One region of the Bradyrhizobium sp. Ken01 genome, then DNA from elsewhere that is predicted to be linked to it. Evidence: predicted binding sites of a transcription regulator. Region 1 holds the regulator's gene; each other region holds the start of a gene.
The links. The regulator LexA, encoded in region 1, represses DNA repair genes until DNA is damaged. The targets are predictions, from matches to a motif close to TGTTCNNNNTGTGTTCNG.
Positions count from the first base shown of each region.

Region 1 (5,592 bases):
ATCACTTTGTGCATTTTTGTACAGAGTTCCCGGAACGGAATACCGCCTTCCGGACTCTTAGAGTCCGCTGGGACTTCTACGGACGGATGCATCATCGTGTTGGGCAAGACCTACCTCACCAAGCAGGCCTCTCTTCTTCTTGAATTCGCCAGGACAACTTCAGATTCGGATCTTTCCGCCAAGCTTGTGAGCAAGGCCGCCGACCTGAAATCCCAGGCCGATCCGTTGCCCGACAAGGATAAGGGATCCAAGGCGCCCGACGTAACATCCGGGCAGGCAGGCAGCTGATCGATGCAAGCCGGTGATTTCGTGGCTTCGATGACCACTTTCCTGCCGATCTCTCACGTTCTTCGGATCATGCCGCGACGCGCTTGATCCCGGCTTCCGGAACGATGCGAAGCGGCGGGATGACTGCCCCCGTTTTTGCCTCTGCGCCCGCGCTCGGCTAGAAGACTTGCGGAACATTCGCCCGAACGTGCCGAGCAGGAGTTTTCGCCGTGGCCTTGATGCCGGTTTCCGACGCGCTCGCCGCGGTGCTGGCGGATGCAGAGCCACTGCCGGAAGAAATGATTTCCCTCGACGAGGCCTACCATCGCGTGCTCGCGCGTGACGTCGCGGCGCGGCGCACGCAGCCGCCGCAGGCGATGTCGGCGATGGACGGTTACGCGGTGCGGGCGGCCGACGCCGCGACGATCGATTCGGAGCTCACCGTCATCGGCGAAGTCGCGGCGGGCCGACCGTTCGCCGGGAGGGTCGGCGCCGGCGAGGCCGTACGGATCTTCACCGGCGGCGTCATTCCCGGTGGCGCGGATGCCGTCGTGATCCAGGAAGACACTGTTGTCGCCGGCAAACGTATCACGATCAAGGAAGCCGCGATCGCCGGACGGCACATCCGCCCAGCCGGTATCGATTTCCGCGAGGGCGACGTGCTCCTGCGCAAGGGAAGCCGTCTCACCGAGCGCGACCTCGCGCTCGCCGCCGGCATGAATCATCCGCACCTTGCCGTTTTCAGGCGTCCGAAAGTCGCGATTCTCGCCACGGGCGACGAGCTGGTGATGCCGGGCACCACGCCCGGCCACGGCCAGATCGTCTATTCCAACGGCTACGCCCTGCACGCGCTCGCCCGCAGCGAGGGCGCCGAGACCATCGACCTCGGTATTGCCGCCGACACGCTGGAGGCGACCACCGCCGGCATCCGCAGCGCCCGTGAGAGCGGCGCCGACGTCCTGATCACGACCGGCGGCGCATCGGTCGGCGACCACGATCTGGTCCAGCAGGCGCTGCGGGACGAAGGCATCGCGATAGCGTTCTGGAAGATCGCGATGCGGCCAGGCAAGCCGATGATGCACGGACGGCTCGGCGCAATGGGTGTGATCGGCCTGCCGGGCAATCCCGTGTCGTCCTATGTGTGCGCTTTCCTGTTCATGGTGCCGCTGATTCGCGTCCTGTCTGGCCGTTCGGTGATTCACCACCGCCGTGAACGCGCCGTGCTCGGCCGCGACGTCGGCGCCAACGACCAGCGCGAGGACTATCTGCGCGCGCATCTGGAGGAGCGTGACGATGGCACACGCGTCGTTCTTCCCGTCAATCATCAGGACTCTTCGCTGCTTGCGAATCTCGCTGCAGCACAGGTACTTCTCGTGCGCGCACCGTTCGCGCCGAAGGCCGAAGCCGGCACGGCTTGCGAAGTGTTGCGGCTCCCCGTCTGAGCGTCCGGCAATGCGCGTTCCGCGAACTTTGCTCCGTTCACGGTAAATTAAGCAGTTGCGGAACATGTATCGAACATATAGTGTCCGTTCATGATTTGTTTCGAGCATGTAGCGGCTTATGGCCGAATTCAGCGTCTCGGAATCGGACGACATCAACCGGGGGACTTTGGTCGAGATGTTAACGCGCAAACAATACGAGCTTCTGCGGTTCATCAGTGAACGTCTGAAGGAAAGCGGCGTGCCGCCCTCCTTCGACGAGATGAAGGATGCGCTCGACCTGCGCTCGAAGTCGGGCATCCATCGCCTGATCACGGCGCTCGAGGAGCGTGGCTTCATCCGACGCCTGCCCAACCGCGCCCGTGCGATTGAAGTCATCAAGCTGCCGGAGCTCCAGGCAGCCGCCGGCAGCCGCCGCGGCTTCACGCCGAGCGTCATCGAGGGCAATCTCGGCAAGGTGCGTGCGGGCTCCAGCCTGCCCGCTGACGAGGGCGAACGTCCCGTGGCGGTGCCGGTGATGGGCCGCATCGCGGCCGGCACGCCGATCGAGGCATTGCAGACCCGCAGCCATACCATCAGCGTACCGCCTGACATGCTCGGCTCGGGCGAGCATTACGCGCTCGAAGTACGCGGTGATTCCATGGTCGAGGCCGGGATCCTCGACGGCGACATGGCGCTGATCCAGCGCAACGAGAGCGCTGATACCGGCGACATCGTGGTGGCGCTGATCGACGACGAGGAAGCGACGCTGAAGCGCTTCCGCCGTCGCGGCGCCTCGATCGCGCTCGAGCCCGCCAACGCAGCCTATGAGGTCCGCATCCTGCCGCCCAACCGGGTGAAGATTCAGGGCAAGCTGATCGGGCTTTACCGGAAGTACTGATAACGGAAGTACTTCATGCCGGAAGTGCTTCATACCCGAAGTACTTGGCGCCTTGCGCGCTTCCGATCGGCATCGCCGGTCGGAGATTGGAGCGGATCATCATCCGCTCCGGCTGGATGGTCTTTCTGGTTCTGCACAGACTATCCGGCCCCTCCTCCGGCGCTGGCTCCTCGCGACGCCGACGAAGCGGCACCGCTTCGCGGCTCGAGGAAACGGCGGCCAGCGGTCAAGTCCGCAACGGCATGCGATCGAGCAACCATTGCAACCAGCCGGCAATATTCGCGCACGCGCCTCCCGAATGCATCGCGGCGAGCTTTGTTCCTATTGGATTCGGGAAAGATAATGTGATCGCGGCTTGCGGAAGCCAGCCGCAGATTTGCCCACAACCAAGCAGAGCTTTCGTGCTTCCACTCTGATGGAGGCCTGCGCCTCGATAAGAGACGCGGGTTGCTATCCCAGCATGAGGAGCACCCGATGTGTGACTACAGCCTACATGCCGTCGCGTCGCGCCCCGCCGAAGTCGGCGAGACGATCGTCACGACAAGCTTCCGCGGCACCTCGACGCGCGGCTTCGCCTCCGCAGCCGATCCATCCGTTGCCGTCTGCCTGCTGCCGGGAACGGAGCTCGCCTTCGCCGACGACGTCCGCTACGACAATCGCTGGATCTGGACGCGCACCATCAATTCCCGCGTGGGCAAGTTCGGCAAAATCGATCCGCACGTCCCCGACCGCCATCACGACGCGATCGAATTCCCCGACGGCAAATATGTCCTGGTGACGCAGCTCGTCGAAGGCCAGCGAGCGACCGTGCTGCAACTGCCGGTGACCCAGTCGGTCACCGAGCGCGAGCACAAGGCGCAGATCATCGCCGACAGCAGGCAGCCGACCGTCACGCACCTGCCGATCGGCTGAAACAGCCGCCCTCCGGCTACGAGGTCGGAGGTCAGGATTGAATCGCCATCGCCGGCCGTGGCCGGCGAGATGGTGTAGTTTGCGCCCAGCGAATCCGAGCGGACGCACCGATCCACTGCGTTGCTCCGCACCATCAGATCAATCGTCGGCCTGCAAGTCCGTCTCCGCCGGCGTTGCGTCCTTGATGCGGGACGCGGTCGTCTTCGGCGCGAGGCTGCCGTCGAAATCACCCTCGCCGGCGCCGGCCGGCAACCAGGGGCGGCTCGTGCCTCTCGCCCTCACCGCCTGAACCGCAAAACCGTCGCCACGCTGCGTCAGCGCCAGCGCGCTCTGGCTGGCGAGCCGCTGCCGATCGACCACCATCGCGGCGCAATCGGGCGGCGCGGGACGTGTCGTCACCACCAGCGCGGCCCGACTGCAATCGTCCGCGAGAGCGTCGGCGCGGAGTGCCAGCGCGACCAGCCTCCCGTCGGCCAGTGGCGTCACGCAGCCGGATTCGTCACAGGACACGCCATCGGCCAGCGAGGCTCTGCCCGCATCGCGGGGATCGGCGTCGGCAGCGAGCCATTCCTTGAGCAGAAAGCTGTCCTTGTTCGTCCTGATCAGGTGCAGATATCCGTCCTTGCCCCGCACGGCGACGCTCGCGCCATCCCCGGCAATCAGGATGTCGGGCTGCCGCGCCGACAGTCCCCAGAGGATCGCTGCCAGCAGCACCAGGGCGCCGGACCAGCGTAGCGGCGTCCGCAACAAGCCCAGCACGATGATTCCCAGGCTCGCCGCGATCAGCGGCGCGATTCCGAACGCCGGGATGCGGCCGACCGCGCCCGGCAAGGCCGCGACCCAGCGCGAGACCGCGACCATCCAGTCGATGCCGATCCCCATCAGCCACCAGAACACGCTGTCCAGCCCGAACGGAGCAGCAAGCAGCCCCAACAGTCCCGCCGGCATCACCAGCGCCGAGACTACCGGCATCGCGCCGAGATTGGCGAGCACGCCGAACGGCGTGACACGGTGGAAGTGGAAAGCGGCGTAGGGTGTGGTCGCAAGTCCCGCAATCAGCGAAGCCATGAACAGCATCGCGATCTCGCGGCCGCCCCACATCGCAATGCGCGCGGTCGCCGAATGGTCCGGCGAGGCAAACAAATTCGGCATGCCGATCTGCACCAGCGCCACCAGGCCGAGGGTTGCCGCAAACGACATCTGAAAACTCGGATGCACCAGCGCTTCCGGCGCGACCGCCAGCACGATCAGCGCAGCCACAGCAAGCGTGCGGAAGGTGATGGCGCGGCGATCGACCATCACCGCGATCAGCACCACCGCCGTCATGAAGAACGATCTTTGCGTCGCGACCTCCGCGCCCGACAGCAGCAGGTAGAACGCAGCAGCGACCAGCGCGGCGGCGGCCGACCATTTCTTGATGGCGAAGCCCGCCGCCAGTCCCGGAATCAGAGCGAGCAGCGCGCGTACCGCGAAGAACACGACACCGGCAACGACGGCCATGTGATAACCGGAGATCGAGAGCACGTGGCCGAGGCCGGAGATGAACATGGCGTCGTTGACCGGCGTGGTGATCGCATCGCGCCGCCCGGTGAGCAGCGCGGTCGCGATCGCCCTGTTGTCACCGTCGAGCGTCGCGCGGATGCGGGCATCGATCGCATCGCGCAGGCCTTGCATGAAGGCCGCGTAACGCAGCCGCAAGCCGCCGGTCTCAGGCGGCGGCGCCACCGTGATTGCGCCCATTGCAAAACCGGAGGCGCCGATGCCCTGGAAGAACATGTCACGCGAAAAATCGTAGCTGCCGGGTCGCACCGGCGCGAGCGGCGGCATCAGCCGCGCCTTCAGCTGAACGAAGCTACCGACCTCCGGTGCGGTGCCTTTGCGGACCGACAGGCGCACGCGCTCGAGCCTGACGTCGCTGCGTTGCGCCTCCATCGCGGTGACGCGCAGCACGAAACGATCTGTCCGCTCGCGGATGTCACGAGCCTCGACGAAGCCCGACAACGACACCGAATAGAGCGACTTTGCCAGCACCGGGTGGGCGATGCGCGCCGTCTTCCAGGTCGCGACGGCAAAGCCGGCCGCGACCGCTGCGAT
Region 1 is NZ_JBVVPC010000036.1:44,719-50,310, forward strand. Features, by position in the region: gene AC0L3S_RS28495 (hypothetical protein) at 97-288, shown strand; gene AC0L3S_RS28500 (molybdopterin molybdotransferase MoeA) at 498-1,709, shown strand; gene lexA (transcriptional repressor LexA) at 1,885-2,586, shown strand; gene AC0L3S_RS28510 (hypothetical protein) at 3,061-3,498, shown strand; gene AC0L3S_RS28515 (ComEC/Rec2 family competence protein) at 3,637-5,592, opposite strand, start outside.

Region 2 (5,592 bases), on a different contig from region 1:
TGGCCATCGATCAGCGGCACGCGCATGGAGAAGTCCTGCGCCATCCGGACCATGGCGTCGTAGATCGACTGGTCGCCATGCGGATGATATTTACCGATGACGTCACCGACCACGCGGGCGGACTTGACGTACTTCTTGTCCGGCGTGTGCCCCTGCTCGTTCATCGAGTACAGGATGCGGCGATGCACCGGCTTCAGACCGTCGCGGGCGTCAGGCAGCGCCCGCGCCACGATCACACTCATGGCGTAGTCGAGATAGGACTTCTTCATCTCCTCGAAGATGGAGACAGGGCGAATATCCGAGGGTTGCGCCGGCTGGTCGCCGGGCTTGTCGTCGTCGTCAGCCAAGGGGAAATCCGGTGAGGTTTTATCTGGGAATCATATAGCGCATCGAGCCTCTGATAACCACCCTCGCGGGGTTCTGGGAAGCGCTTTTTCCGCCTATTTTTCCAACAACTTAAGCCCTTGCGAGCGATGTCTCGGACGGCCCCCGCATCGGCCTTGCAAAATCGCCCGTTGCGCGCGGAAAACCGCGCGACGGGCTTGCCCCGCCAGCGCGTTTGCCAAGCCGCAATCCGAGCTCACCCCAAACATGAAGCGGGCCCGGAAATCCCGAGCCCGCCCTGCCGATTAGTGGGATTTTCTGACACAAGATGAGAAGCGCCGCTCATCCGGCCGGTGCCTCCGCATCGAGACGCCGCGTTCTCAGAACGCGGTCGCTCAGAAGGGGATATCGTCGTCCATGTCGCTGTTGCGGCCACCGCCGCCAGCGGCAACGGGGCGCCGCGGCGCGCTGCTGACCGGACCGGAGGACCCGAAATCGCCGCCCGGCTCGTCGCCGAAGCTGCCGCCTCCGCCACCGCCGCTACGACCGTCCAGCATCGTCAGGGTCGAGTTGAAGCCCTGCAGCACGACTTCGGTCGAGTACTTTTCGACCCCGCTCTGGTCGGTCCATTTGCGGGTCTGGAGCGCACCCTCGACGTAAATCTTGGCGCCCTTCTTCAGATACTGTTCGGCGACCTTGCAGAGCCCTTCATTGAAGATCACGACGCGGTGCCACTCGGTCTTTTCCTTGCGCTCGCCGGTTGCCTTGTCGCGCCACGTCTCCGAGGTGGCGACGCTCAGATTGGCGATCGGACGCCCGTCCTGGGTGCGGCGGATTTCAGGATCCTTGCCGAGATTTCCAACCAGAATGACCTTGTTGACGCTTCCCGCCATCTCCGCTCTCCGCTCCGAATGCCATTGAATTCAAGAAGGCCGGTCCGCTCCCCGCGTTCCGCCGTGCCTGTTGAGGCGACCCTATACGCTCGCCGAACGCTTGCGGACGCCGATCAGTCCGTCACCCCTCCGGTTATCCCCACATATAGCATCGACCTCCGGCTCGTTCCAGATTTGTTCTTGGCGAACGACAGCACTGAAGGTGTGAGATCGATCGGCCGATGTGCTGCGGGAAGGCACGGGTAGATTGGAACCTTTGTAGGTTCCCTGAAACGGGAGAAAGAACTTAACATTCAGCAGGTTATGGGTACTCGCACTGCCCCGTTCTTGTTGCATTTCGGAGACGGACTCTGCCGCTCCGCAGAGCTACCGTTGCCTCGGACTTAGTTCATATGGGCCCTCGCGCCTGATCAGCCGCTTCGGGGACATAAGAAGCGGACGAACCTGGGGAGACTGGCAATGAATAAGCTTCTTATTGGTGCAATAGGTGCAGTGGCGATGGGCCTGTCGGCTCCCGCAAGCGCGGCGGATCTGGCTGCGCGTCCCTATACCAAGGCCCCCGCGCCGGCGATTGCCACCATCTACGATTGGAGCGGCTTCTACATCGGCATCAACGGCGGCGGGGGCTCGAGCCGCAATTGCTGGAGTTTCCTGGATGCGACCGGCGCGGTGACCGGGGTCCCAGGTGCTCTGGCCAGCGAAGGCTGTCACAATGCGACGGGGGGCACCGTCGGTGGCCAGATCGGCTATCGGTGGCAATCCACCAATTGGGTGTTCGGCCTTGAAGGCCAAGGCAACTGGGCCGACTTCCGGGGCGACAACGTGAGCACCCTCTTCCCTGGCACCGCTCTGGTGACGGGTGATCGCAACCGTTCTCGCATCGACGCTTTCGGCCTCATCACCGGGCAAGTCGGTTACGCCTGGAATAACGTGCTGTTCTACGTGAAGGGCGGCGCCGCCGTCGTCGGCGACAAGTACGACGTCTACGCTGCTGCGGGCACGCCCGGCGCGGGCACCCTGTTGGCTTCCGCCCGTGAAACTCGCTGGGGTGGCACGGTCGGGGCCGGTCTGGAGTTCGGCTTCGCACCAAACTGGTCGCTGGGCCTCGAGTACGACCACATCTTCCTCGGCAATCGCACGATCGGCTTCACAACGCCCGCGGGTGCGGTCTTCGGCAGTGACCGGATCGGCCAGGACGTCGACATGGGACTCGTCCGCTTGAACTATCGCTGGGGCGGTCCGGTCATCGCAAAGTACTGATCGAACTGACATTCATCAATCAAGGCCGGCCTCGTGCCGGCCTTTTTTGTTGCTGGTCCCATGGAGGACCATAGGTCAGTAACTGCGCCATTTTCAGGCCGCTGTGGCTTTCCAGTGACACAACTTGCAGCTTCAATGGTGTAAGTACGGCCTCAGTTGGGCAAGTGAGTCCGATGCCCTTCCCTATCGTGGAAGGCACAATCAGAAACTGGGACTGGGATTAGTTGAAAATGAAAAAGGTTTTGCTGGCTTCGGCCTGTTTGTTCGCTCTCGCTGCCCCGGCTTCGGCCGCTGATCTCGCGGCGCGCCCCTACACCAAGGCCCCGGTGGCCATGGCTTCGGTCTACAACTGGACCGGCTTCTACCTCGGTGTCGTCGGTGGCGGCGCCTGGGAAGATTCGAACAGCCCGCGGATGCAGGGCGGCTTCGTCGGCGGCACCGCCGGCTACAATTGGCAGACCGGCAACGTCGTGTTCGGCATCGAGGCCGATGGCGCCTGGGCTGACGTGAACGCGTCTGTGACTGGCCCAGTTGCCGTCCCCGGATTTGGCGTCGTGAGCACCACCTTCAGCTCGAAGACCGATGCGATGGGCACCGTGCGCGGCCGTATCGGCTACGCCGTCAACCAGGTGCTGTTCTACGGCACCGGTGGTTACGCCTGGATCGACAACAAGCTGAGCATCAGCGCGCTCGGCGTGACCGCTTCGGACAGCAAGTGGCACTCCGGCTGGACCGTCGGTGCGGGCGTCGAAGCGTTCTTCGCTCCGCAGTGGTCGGTCAAGGGCGAGTACCTCTATCGCAGCCTCGGCAGCGAGAACTACTTCTCGAGCCTCGGCGCTGCGCTGCCGTCCGGCACGCTCAACTTCCACACCGTGCAGGTCGGCGTGAACTATCACTTCGGGGGCCCGATCGTCGCGAAGTACTGATCTTCGCTATCGACGCCATCGTGTTACGAAAGGCCGGCCTCGCGCCGGCCTTTTTGTTTGCCGGACACGTTACTGCGCAGTTCCACCCGCCCTGCTCCTGCCAGTTGCCGCCAGCGCGCCAACAATCCGTTGACGATTCGTAAACGCCACTGGAAATCCGTCCCCGTTCTTCCTACGTTCGCTCACATACCCATCGGCGCCGATCCCGGTTCCGGGCGAAGCGCGCCTATTGCGTTGGCGCGATCGCGCGCTTTTGGATTCCCTGAGGACCACCAGGATGGATGAAGTGATCAAGGCCAAGCGCCAACAACAGAACGTGGGATCAAACCTGCGCGCAATTACGATCCGTGGCGCGCGCGAGCACAACCTCAAGAACGTCGACGTCGAGATTCCCCGCGACAAGCTGGTGGTGTTCACGGGGCTGTCGGGCTCCGGCAAGTCCTCGCTCGCCTTCGACACCATCTACGCCGAGGGCCAGCGCCGCTACGTCGAATCGCTCTCCGCCTATGCTCGCCAGTTCCTGGAGATGATGCAGAAGCCCGATGTCGACCAGATCGACGGCCTGTCGCCGGCGATCTCGATCGAGCAGAAGACGACGTCGAAGAACCCGCGCTCCACTGTCGGCACGGTAACCGAAATTTACGACTACATGCGCCTGCTGTGGGCGCGCGTCGGCGTGCCCTATTCGCCCGCCACCGGCCTGCCGATCGAGAGCCAGACCGTCTCGCAGATGGTCGATCGCGTGCTGGCGCTGCCGGAGGGCTCGCGGCTCTATCTGCTCGCGCCGGTCGTGCGCGGCCGCAAGGGCGAGTACCGCAAAGAGCTCGCCGAATGGCTCAAGAAGGGCTTTCAGCGCGTCAAGATCGACGGCGCCTTCCACGAGCTCGCGGAAGCCCCTGTGCTCGACAAGAAATTCCCGCATGACATCGACGTCGTCGTCGACCGCATCGTGGTGCGCGCCGACATCGGCCAGCGCCTCGCCGAAAGCTTCGAGACCGCGCTGAAGCTTGCCGAGGGCCTCGCCGTCATCGAATTCGCCGATGCGCCGGCTGCGACAGCACCCGCGGAAGAGAAAAAGAAGACCGCAAAGATCCACGACAAGAGCGGACCCGAGCGCATGCTGTTCTCGGAAAAGTTTGCCTGCCCGGTGTCCGGCTTCACCATCCCCGAGATCGAGCCCCGCCTGTTCTCGTTCAACAATCCCTATGGTGCCTGCCCCGCCTGCGGCGGCCTCGGCGTCGAGCAGCATGTTGACGAAGACCTCGTCATTCCCGACAAGGAGCTCGCCATCGGCAAGGGCGCGATCGCGCCCTGGGCCAAGTCCTCGTCGCCCTATTACATTCAGACGCTGACTGCGCTCGGCAAGCACTACAAGTTCACGCTGACCACCAAATGGAAGGATCTGCCGAAGAAGACGCAGAACGCGATCCTCCATGGCTCCGGCGAGGACGAGATCAAGTTCTCCTACGAGGACGGCGTCCGCTCCTACGACACCAAGAAGCCGTTCGAGGGAGTCATCACCAACATCAACCGCCGCTATCGCGAGACCGAGAGCGAGTGGGCGCGCGAGGAGCTTGCGAAGTATTTCCACGACGTGCCCTGCGAGGCGTGCCACGGCTTTCGGCTCAAGCCCGAGGCGCTCTGCGTCAAGATCGGCGGCAAGCATATCGGCGACATCTCAGAGATGTCCGTGAAAGGCGCCGGCGCGTGGTTCGAGACCGTCCCGGAGGCGCTGAACACCCAGCAGAACGAGATCGCCGGCCGCATCCTCAAGGAGATCCGCGAGCGCCTCACCTTCCTGCTCGACGTCGGCCTCAACTACCTCACGCTCTCCCGCTCCTCCGGCACGCTCTCCGGCGGCGAGAGCCAGCGCATCCGCCTGGCCTCGCAGATCGGCTCGGGGCTAACAGGCGTGCTCTATGTGCTCGACGAGCCCTCGATCGGCTTGCACCAGCGCGACAATGCGCGCCTGCTCGACACCCTCAAGAGACTTCGTGACCTCGGCAACACCGTGATCGTGGTCGAGCATGACGAGGACGCGATCCTGCTCGCCGACCACGTGCTCGACATCGGCCCCGGCGCCGGCATGCATGGCGGCAACATCATCGCCGAAGGCACGCCCGCCGAGATCATGCGCAACCCCAACTCGCTCACCGGCAAATATCTCACGGGCGAGCTCGAGGTCGAGG
Region 2 is NZ_JBVVPC010000044.1:50,976-56,567, reverse strand. Features, by position in the region: gene gyrA (DNA gyrase subunit A) at 1-347, opposite strand, end outside; gene AC0L3S_RS31130 (single-stranded DNA-binding protein) at 720-1,217, opposite strand; gene AC0L3S_RS31125 (outer membrane protein) at 1,677-2,477, shown strand; gene AC0L3S_RS31120 (outer membrane protein) at 2,708-3,403, shown strand; gene uvrA (excinuclease ABC subunit UvrA) at 3,681-5,592, shown strand, end outside.
Region 2: uvrA (excinuclease ABC subunit UvrA) is a predicted target of LexA. The motif match lies at 3,568-3,585, and genes of this name have one in related genera.

Region 3 (5,592 bases), on a different contig from region 1:
TTCATCCTCGCAGAGGACAAGCAAACTTGAACTATGCGGGATTTACCGGAACTTCTTTGTTCGGAACTCCTGCGACGAATGGCAGTTGGCTGCCTGCGTCAATTCAACTCAGGGAGTTCCCGAACATGAAGACTACCAAGCTCGCTCTTGCCGTGATGTTGGCAACCGGCCTGGCCGCCGCACCGTTCGCCGTGCAGGCCAAGTCGCACAAGGCGAAACACGGATCCTCGATGTCGTCGTCGCAGACCACCACGGGCGCCAACACCAAGTCCTCCAAGGGTGCTGACCCCTCCGGTCAGGGCGGCTCAGGCCCCGGCTCCGACCAGGGCGGCACCATGACGAACAACAAGGCCGGCATGAGCAACACCAAGTAAATCCCCGCCGAGATGTCAGACAAAAGCCCCGCGGCCGCGCGGGGCTTTTCCCTCCGGGAGCCGCTGACTTCACGCCGCGCTGCGTTGAAGGTGCCGACCTTCCTTGATCTCTTCGATGATTTTGGCGCTGAAGGCTTCGAGATCTCCGGGGTTGCGCGAGGTGATGACGCCCTGGTCAACAACCACCTCCGAGTCTTCCCATGCCGCGCCGGCATTGATGACATCGGTCTTGATCGATTTGTATGAGGTCAGCTTGCGGCCCTTGGCGATGCCTGTTTCAATCAGGAGCCAAGGCGCATGGCAGACAGCCGCAACGATCTTCTTCGCGTTGAAGATGTCCTTGACGAAGCTCAGCGCCTTCGGCTCGACCCGCAGGAGGTCCGGATTGATCTGCCCGCCCGGCAGAACGACCGCGTCGTAGTCGCTGCCGGAAACCTGGTCGAGGGTCCTGTCCACCTTCACGGCCCGACCCCAATCCTTTTTGTCCCAGCCCTTGATCTCGCCGGGTGCAAGCGAGACGACGTGGACCGTCGCGCCCGCCTGTTTCAAGCGGTCGCGCGGCACTTCCAGTTCCGATTGTTCAAAGCCGTGCGTGGCCAAAATCGCGATCGTCTTACCCTGAAGCTCCATGGAACACTCCGTTGATGAGAGAGGAGCCCGGTCAATCAGTCGAGCCGACTTCCGTTCCGCGCGATTGCGTGCTTCACGCGGATGTGCGGCAGGTTGTGTCAGCCACAGGAACGTTCGCCGAGAAGATCGTTTGAACCGCATTCCATCGAGGTGGCGAATGGCAAACGTTCGGTCATTGCTCTCGCGCTGGGCGGCGCCGCTGCTCGGCGCAATCATGCTCATCTGCGGCATCATCATCGCGATCGGGGGCGCGTGGCTGATCGCCTTGGGTGGCTCGTTCTATTATCTGCCGGCCGGCCTCGGGCTCTTGATCTCGGGCGTTCTATTGCTGGGACGGCACGCCGAAGGCGCCCTGATCTACCTGTCTTGACGTGACGAACTCGCTTAGCTGCGTCGGCCCTCAGTGACGTTAAGGCACGCTCCGAGATCTGATTTCACTAGATGATCGAGTCGTGCACGCTTGCGCGCGATCAAGAGCTGGGCCGCGGCGTCGTCGAGCCCCTCGCGTTGCAGCTGCCGGATGGCGGAGCCCAGTTCGAGAATCTCGGCGCGCAGCTTCAGAATCCGGTACGCATCCGGGTCTTCCTCCACCGTGCGCTCCCAAAGCTTTCAGCGGCGCGCAACCACGCGCAGAGGACTACCTGATGTCTTCGCGGAACGAAGGCGCATCCTGTCGCGGACATTCGGCAGGACATCGCCGCCACCTGCAGCCTTCCATTCGCCGATCAGCAGATTGATTTTCCGGCGCAGATCCATCTGCGCCAGGGCCTTCTCTGTGCAGTCACGATCGCGCTCGACGAGTTCGCGGACGGACACCTCGATATCGGCCATTTCCAGCCTCAAGGCGCTGATTTTACGTCGAATTTCATTAATTCTGTTGTCCATGGCTTGTTAGAACAAAATAAGAACATATAGTCAAGTCACGATTTCAGAAGGGAGAAGCGACATGCAGGTTCAAGGTAAATACGACGCCAAGACTTTCCTGACCGACAAGACTTCCCTCACCGCCAAGGCTTTCCTCACCGAGCAGATGACGCGGGCGCAGGGCCTGCGGCTGAAACGGCTGAGCGAAGAGGCGTATCAACCCGCGCAATATGCCCGGGATCTGTCCTCCAGCGAGGCAGCGCGGCGCATTCAGGTGCTGGAAGCCGAGATCGAGCTGGCGGATTCGTTCTAGGCTGGGTCGCGTATCCCCGACGTTCGCGCGCGCTTTCGGAACTATGCCTGTCTCGGATGGTTTTCCCCGGCCAAGGGAGAACATGCATGGCACGCAAGGCAAAGAAGCGCCGCTACTCGCGCAGCGCCGGCAGCGATGTCGAAAGCGAGATGAAGCGCTACAAGAAGGGTACCGCCAAAAGCGGACCGGGCGGTCGAGGCGGACGCGTGAAGAGCCGCAAGCAGGCAATCGCGATCGGCCTGTCGAAAGCGCGCAAGAAGGGCAAGAAGGTCCCAAAGAAAGCCGCGAAGCGGAAGACGTCCAAGAAAACGTCAAAGAAGACAGCTCGGAAAACGTCCAAGAAGACTTCGAAGAAGAGCTCGAAGAAAACGTCGAAGCGCAAATCCTCCAAACGGTCGCGCTGACCTCCGTCAGATCATGCTGCCCGGCATGAAGCAGCGGATCGAAACGCCGAACGCGGTCTTCACCGGCCACACCATGGTGCGGCCGGCCCGGTTCGGCTCGGTGATCACGGCTTCGTCCGGTACCTCGACCCACTCGCCGTCGAGCCGCACGCGATAATGTCCATTGTGCGAGTCCCAGTCGGGATCGGCGACGGCAAACCCATCCGCATCCGAGCAGCACGGGCCGAGATGGCTGCGAAGGCCGTCGAACCATGGCTTGAGGGGAGAGTCCGCGTAACGGCCGTCGTCACGCCCGAGAGCGTTTCCACCCCACAGCACGAATGGCGCCACGAGCAGCGCAGTCCTCAGCGAGAGCTTCAATCGATCCATGTCGGCACCGATCAATACGAATTGCCGGCCGGCCCAGCTCAGCGGCGGCAAATTCGAAGTTCCACGCTTGCAATCGTCGGCGGCTTCATTGCCGCCGAGTCCATACGAGATCCGCAATTGTGATGAGCGAACACGGCTTTTTCGGACGAACCGGGTCATCCTCCCTGCCGTTAACGAGAATGTTATCGGCCGGCATCCGGAATCCTGAAGGCGAACAAGAAAGGCGGCCCGGGGGCCGCCTGTTTGGATTTACGCCGATCGACCTTCGACTTATGCGAGCGGCACCGCCACGAACCGGGTCGCCTGCGCGCTTCTGACCTGCAGCAGCACACTGCGCTTGCCGGACGATTTCGCTTGCGCCAGCTCCGAACGGACATCGCCGATGTTGGCGACGGCCTTGCCGCCCACATTGAGGATGACGTCGCCGGTCTGGATGCCGCGCTGTGCGGCCGGACCTTGCGGATCGACTTCAGTGACTACGACGCCCTTCTGGCCGGCGCCCTGCACGTCGCCGGCCGGAGCCAGGCTGAGCCCGAGACGCGGCGGCATGCCGGCATCTGGCTGCGACTTGCTCTCGTCGGCTCTAGCTTGCCGCTCGTTCGGCAACTCGCCGAGCGCCAGTGTCACCGTCTTGCTGTCGCCCTTGTGGACGACATCGAGCTTCACGGACGTGCCCGGCGCCAGGGTGGCGATGGTGCGGGCGAGATCGCGGGAATCCTTGATCGCGGTGCCATTGACCGCGGTGATGACGTCGCCCGCCTCGATGCCCGCCTTCGCCGCCGGGCTGCCGTCCTGCGGATTGTCGACGATCGCGCCGCGCGCCTCCTTGAGGCCGAGGCTGTCGGCGATATCCGACGTCACCGGCTGCACCTGCACGCCGAGCCAGCCGCGTGTGACCGCGCCCTTGTCCTTCAACTGTGCGACGACGAGCTTTGCGGTCGAGGCAGGAATGTCGAAGCCGATGCCGACCGAGCCGCCGGAGGGCGAGAAAATCGCAGTGTTTACACCGATCACGTTGCCGTTCATGTCGAAGGCCGGGCCGCCGGAATTACCCTTGTTGATCGGCGCGTCGATCTGGATGAAGTCGTCATAGGGACCGTTGCCGATGTCGCGGCCGCTGGCCGAGACGATGCCGGCGGTCACGGTGCCGCCGAGGCCGAAGGGATTGCCGACCGCGACGACCCAGTCGCCGATACGCGGCTTCTGCTCGGAGAATTTGACGAACGGAAAGTCCTTCTTGCCTTCGACCTTGATCAGCGCGAGATCGGTCTTCGGATCGGTGCCGACCACTTTCGCGCTGTAGGTCGTGCCGTCGTCCATCGTCACTTGCACCGACTCGGCGTGATCGACGACGTGGTTGTTGGTCACGGCATAGCCGTCGGCGGAGATGAAGAAGCCGGAGCCCTCGCCCGTGATCATCTGGCGGCGCTGGCGCGGCATGCCTTCCATGCCAGGGCCGCGGAAGCCGAATTGCCGTGAGAACTGGTCGAACGGCGTCGCCTCGTCCGAATCCATGCGGTTCTGTTGCAGCATCGCGCTCTTATCGTTGTCCTGGTCGATCCTGACCCGGACCGAGATGACGGCAGGTTTGACCTTGCTGACGAGGTCGCCGAAGCCCGGCGGTGTCGCGGCGCTCTCCGCGGCCTGGGCAGGCGCAATGAAGGAGGTCGCGCTGAACGGCGAAGAGCCGGGGGCAGTCGCCAGCACGGCCAGGCCAAGCGCGGCCACGGTGCCGAGCAGCGCGAGCCGGCGCGGCCTCAAGATCTTGCGGGACGCGGTGGTGTCGGAATTGACGTGATCGTTCATGTCGATATGTCCATGTTGGGTAAGTCGCCCTGTACCCAACATGGTGGTCGCCACCTTACAGCGTCCCGTCCAAGTGATTAAATCTTGGCAAAGTGGCTGGGGCCGGCGAAGGTCAAAAACTCGAGGCTGCACGTTTGATGCAGCTCAACGCGGGCCCTGCGAACCGTGAAAGACTGCGGCCACCGGATGATGTCCATCGGAGGCACGTCATGTACAAAGACATTCTCGTCCATATCCCCACCGAGCGCCCGATGCGCCCGGTGATCGACGGCTCGATCTCGCTCGCAGCGAGCCTCAACGCCCATCTCGATGCAGTCGCGGTTGGTTATGTGGCAACCAGTGCGGCCTACGTGATGGAGGGCGGCGCTGCCGTGGCGGCGGTGTTCGAGATGGAGCGCGAAAGCGCAGTGGAGCGGGCCGAGGCCGCGCTCGCGGTGTTCAAGAGCGAAGCGATGAACGCCGGCATTTCCTACACATGCCACCCGCTCGGGACGATGCCGGGGGATGCGGTCGGCTTGCTCGGCGAGATGGCGCGGCTGCACGATCTCAGCATCGTGCTCCAGCCAGATCCGGCGCAAGGCTCACTCGACAACGATGTGCCCCGCGAGATCCTGTTCCAAGCGGGCGGCCCGGTGCTTTTCCTGCCCTACACCTTCCATGGAGCGTTCAAGGCGAAACGGATCGGCATCTGCTGGGATGGCAGCGGCCTCGCCGCGCGCGCCATGCGCGACGCCGCACCGTTCCTGGCCCGCGCCGAGGAGATCGTGATCATTGCGATCAACGAAACAGATATGGTTCCCGACGAAGTCTCGACGCGCAATCTGGCGAGGCA
Region 3 is NZ_JBVVPC010000025.1:99,737-105,328, forward strand. Features, by position in the region: gene AC0L3S_RS23125 (hypothetical protein) at 1-30, shown strand, start outside; gene AC0L3S_RS23130 (hypothetical protein) at 126-374, shown strand; gene AC0L3S_RS23135 (type 1 glutamine amidotransferase domain-containing protein) at 444-1,004, opposite strand; gene AC0L3S_RS23140 (hypothetical protein) at 1,219-1,374, shown strand; gene AC0L3S_RS23145 (hypothetical protein) at 1,389-1,595, opposite strand; gene AC0L3S_RS23150 (hypothetical protein) at 1,614-1,835, opposite strand; gene AC0L3S_RS23155 (DUF3072 domain-containing protein) at 1,951-2,181, shown strand; gene AC0L3S_RS23160 (DUF6496 domain-containing protein) at 2,268-2,585, shown strand; gene AC0L3S_RS23165 (hypothetical protein) at 2,592-2,954, opposite strand; gene AC0L3S_RS23170 (Do family serine endopeptidase) at 3,225-4,760, opposite strand; gene AC0L3S_RS23175 (universal stress protein) at 4,970-5,592, shown strand, end outside.
Region 3: AC0L3S_RS23155 (DUF3072 domain-containing protein) is a predicted target of LexA. The motif match lies at 1,897-1,914, and genes of this name have one in related genera.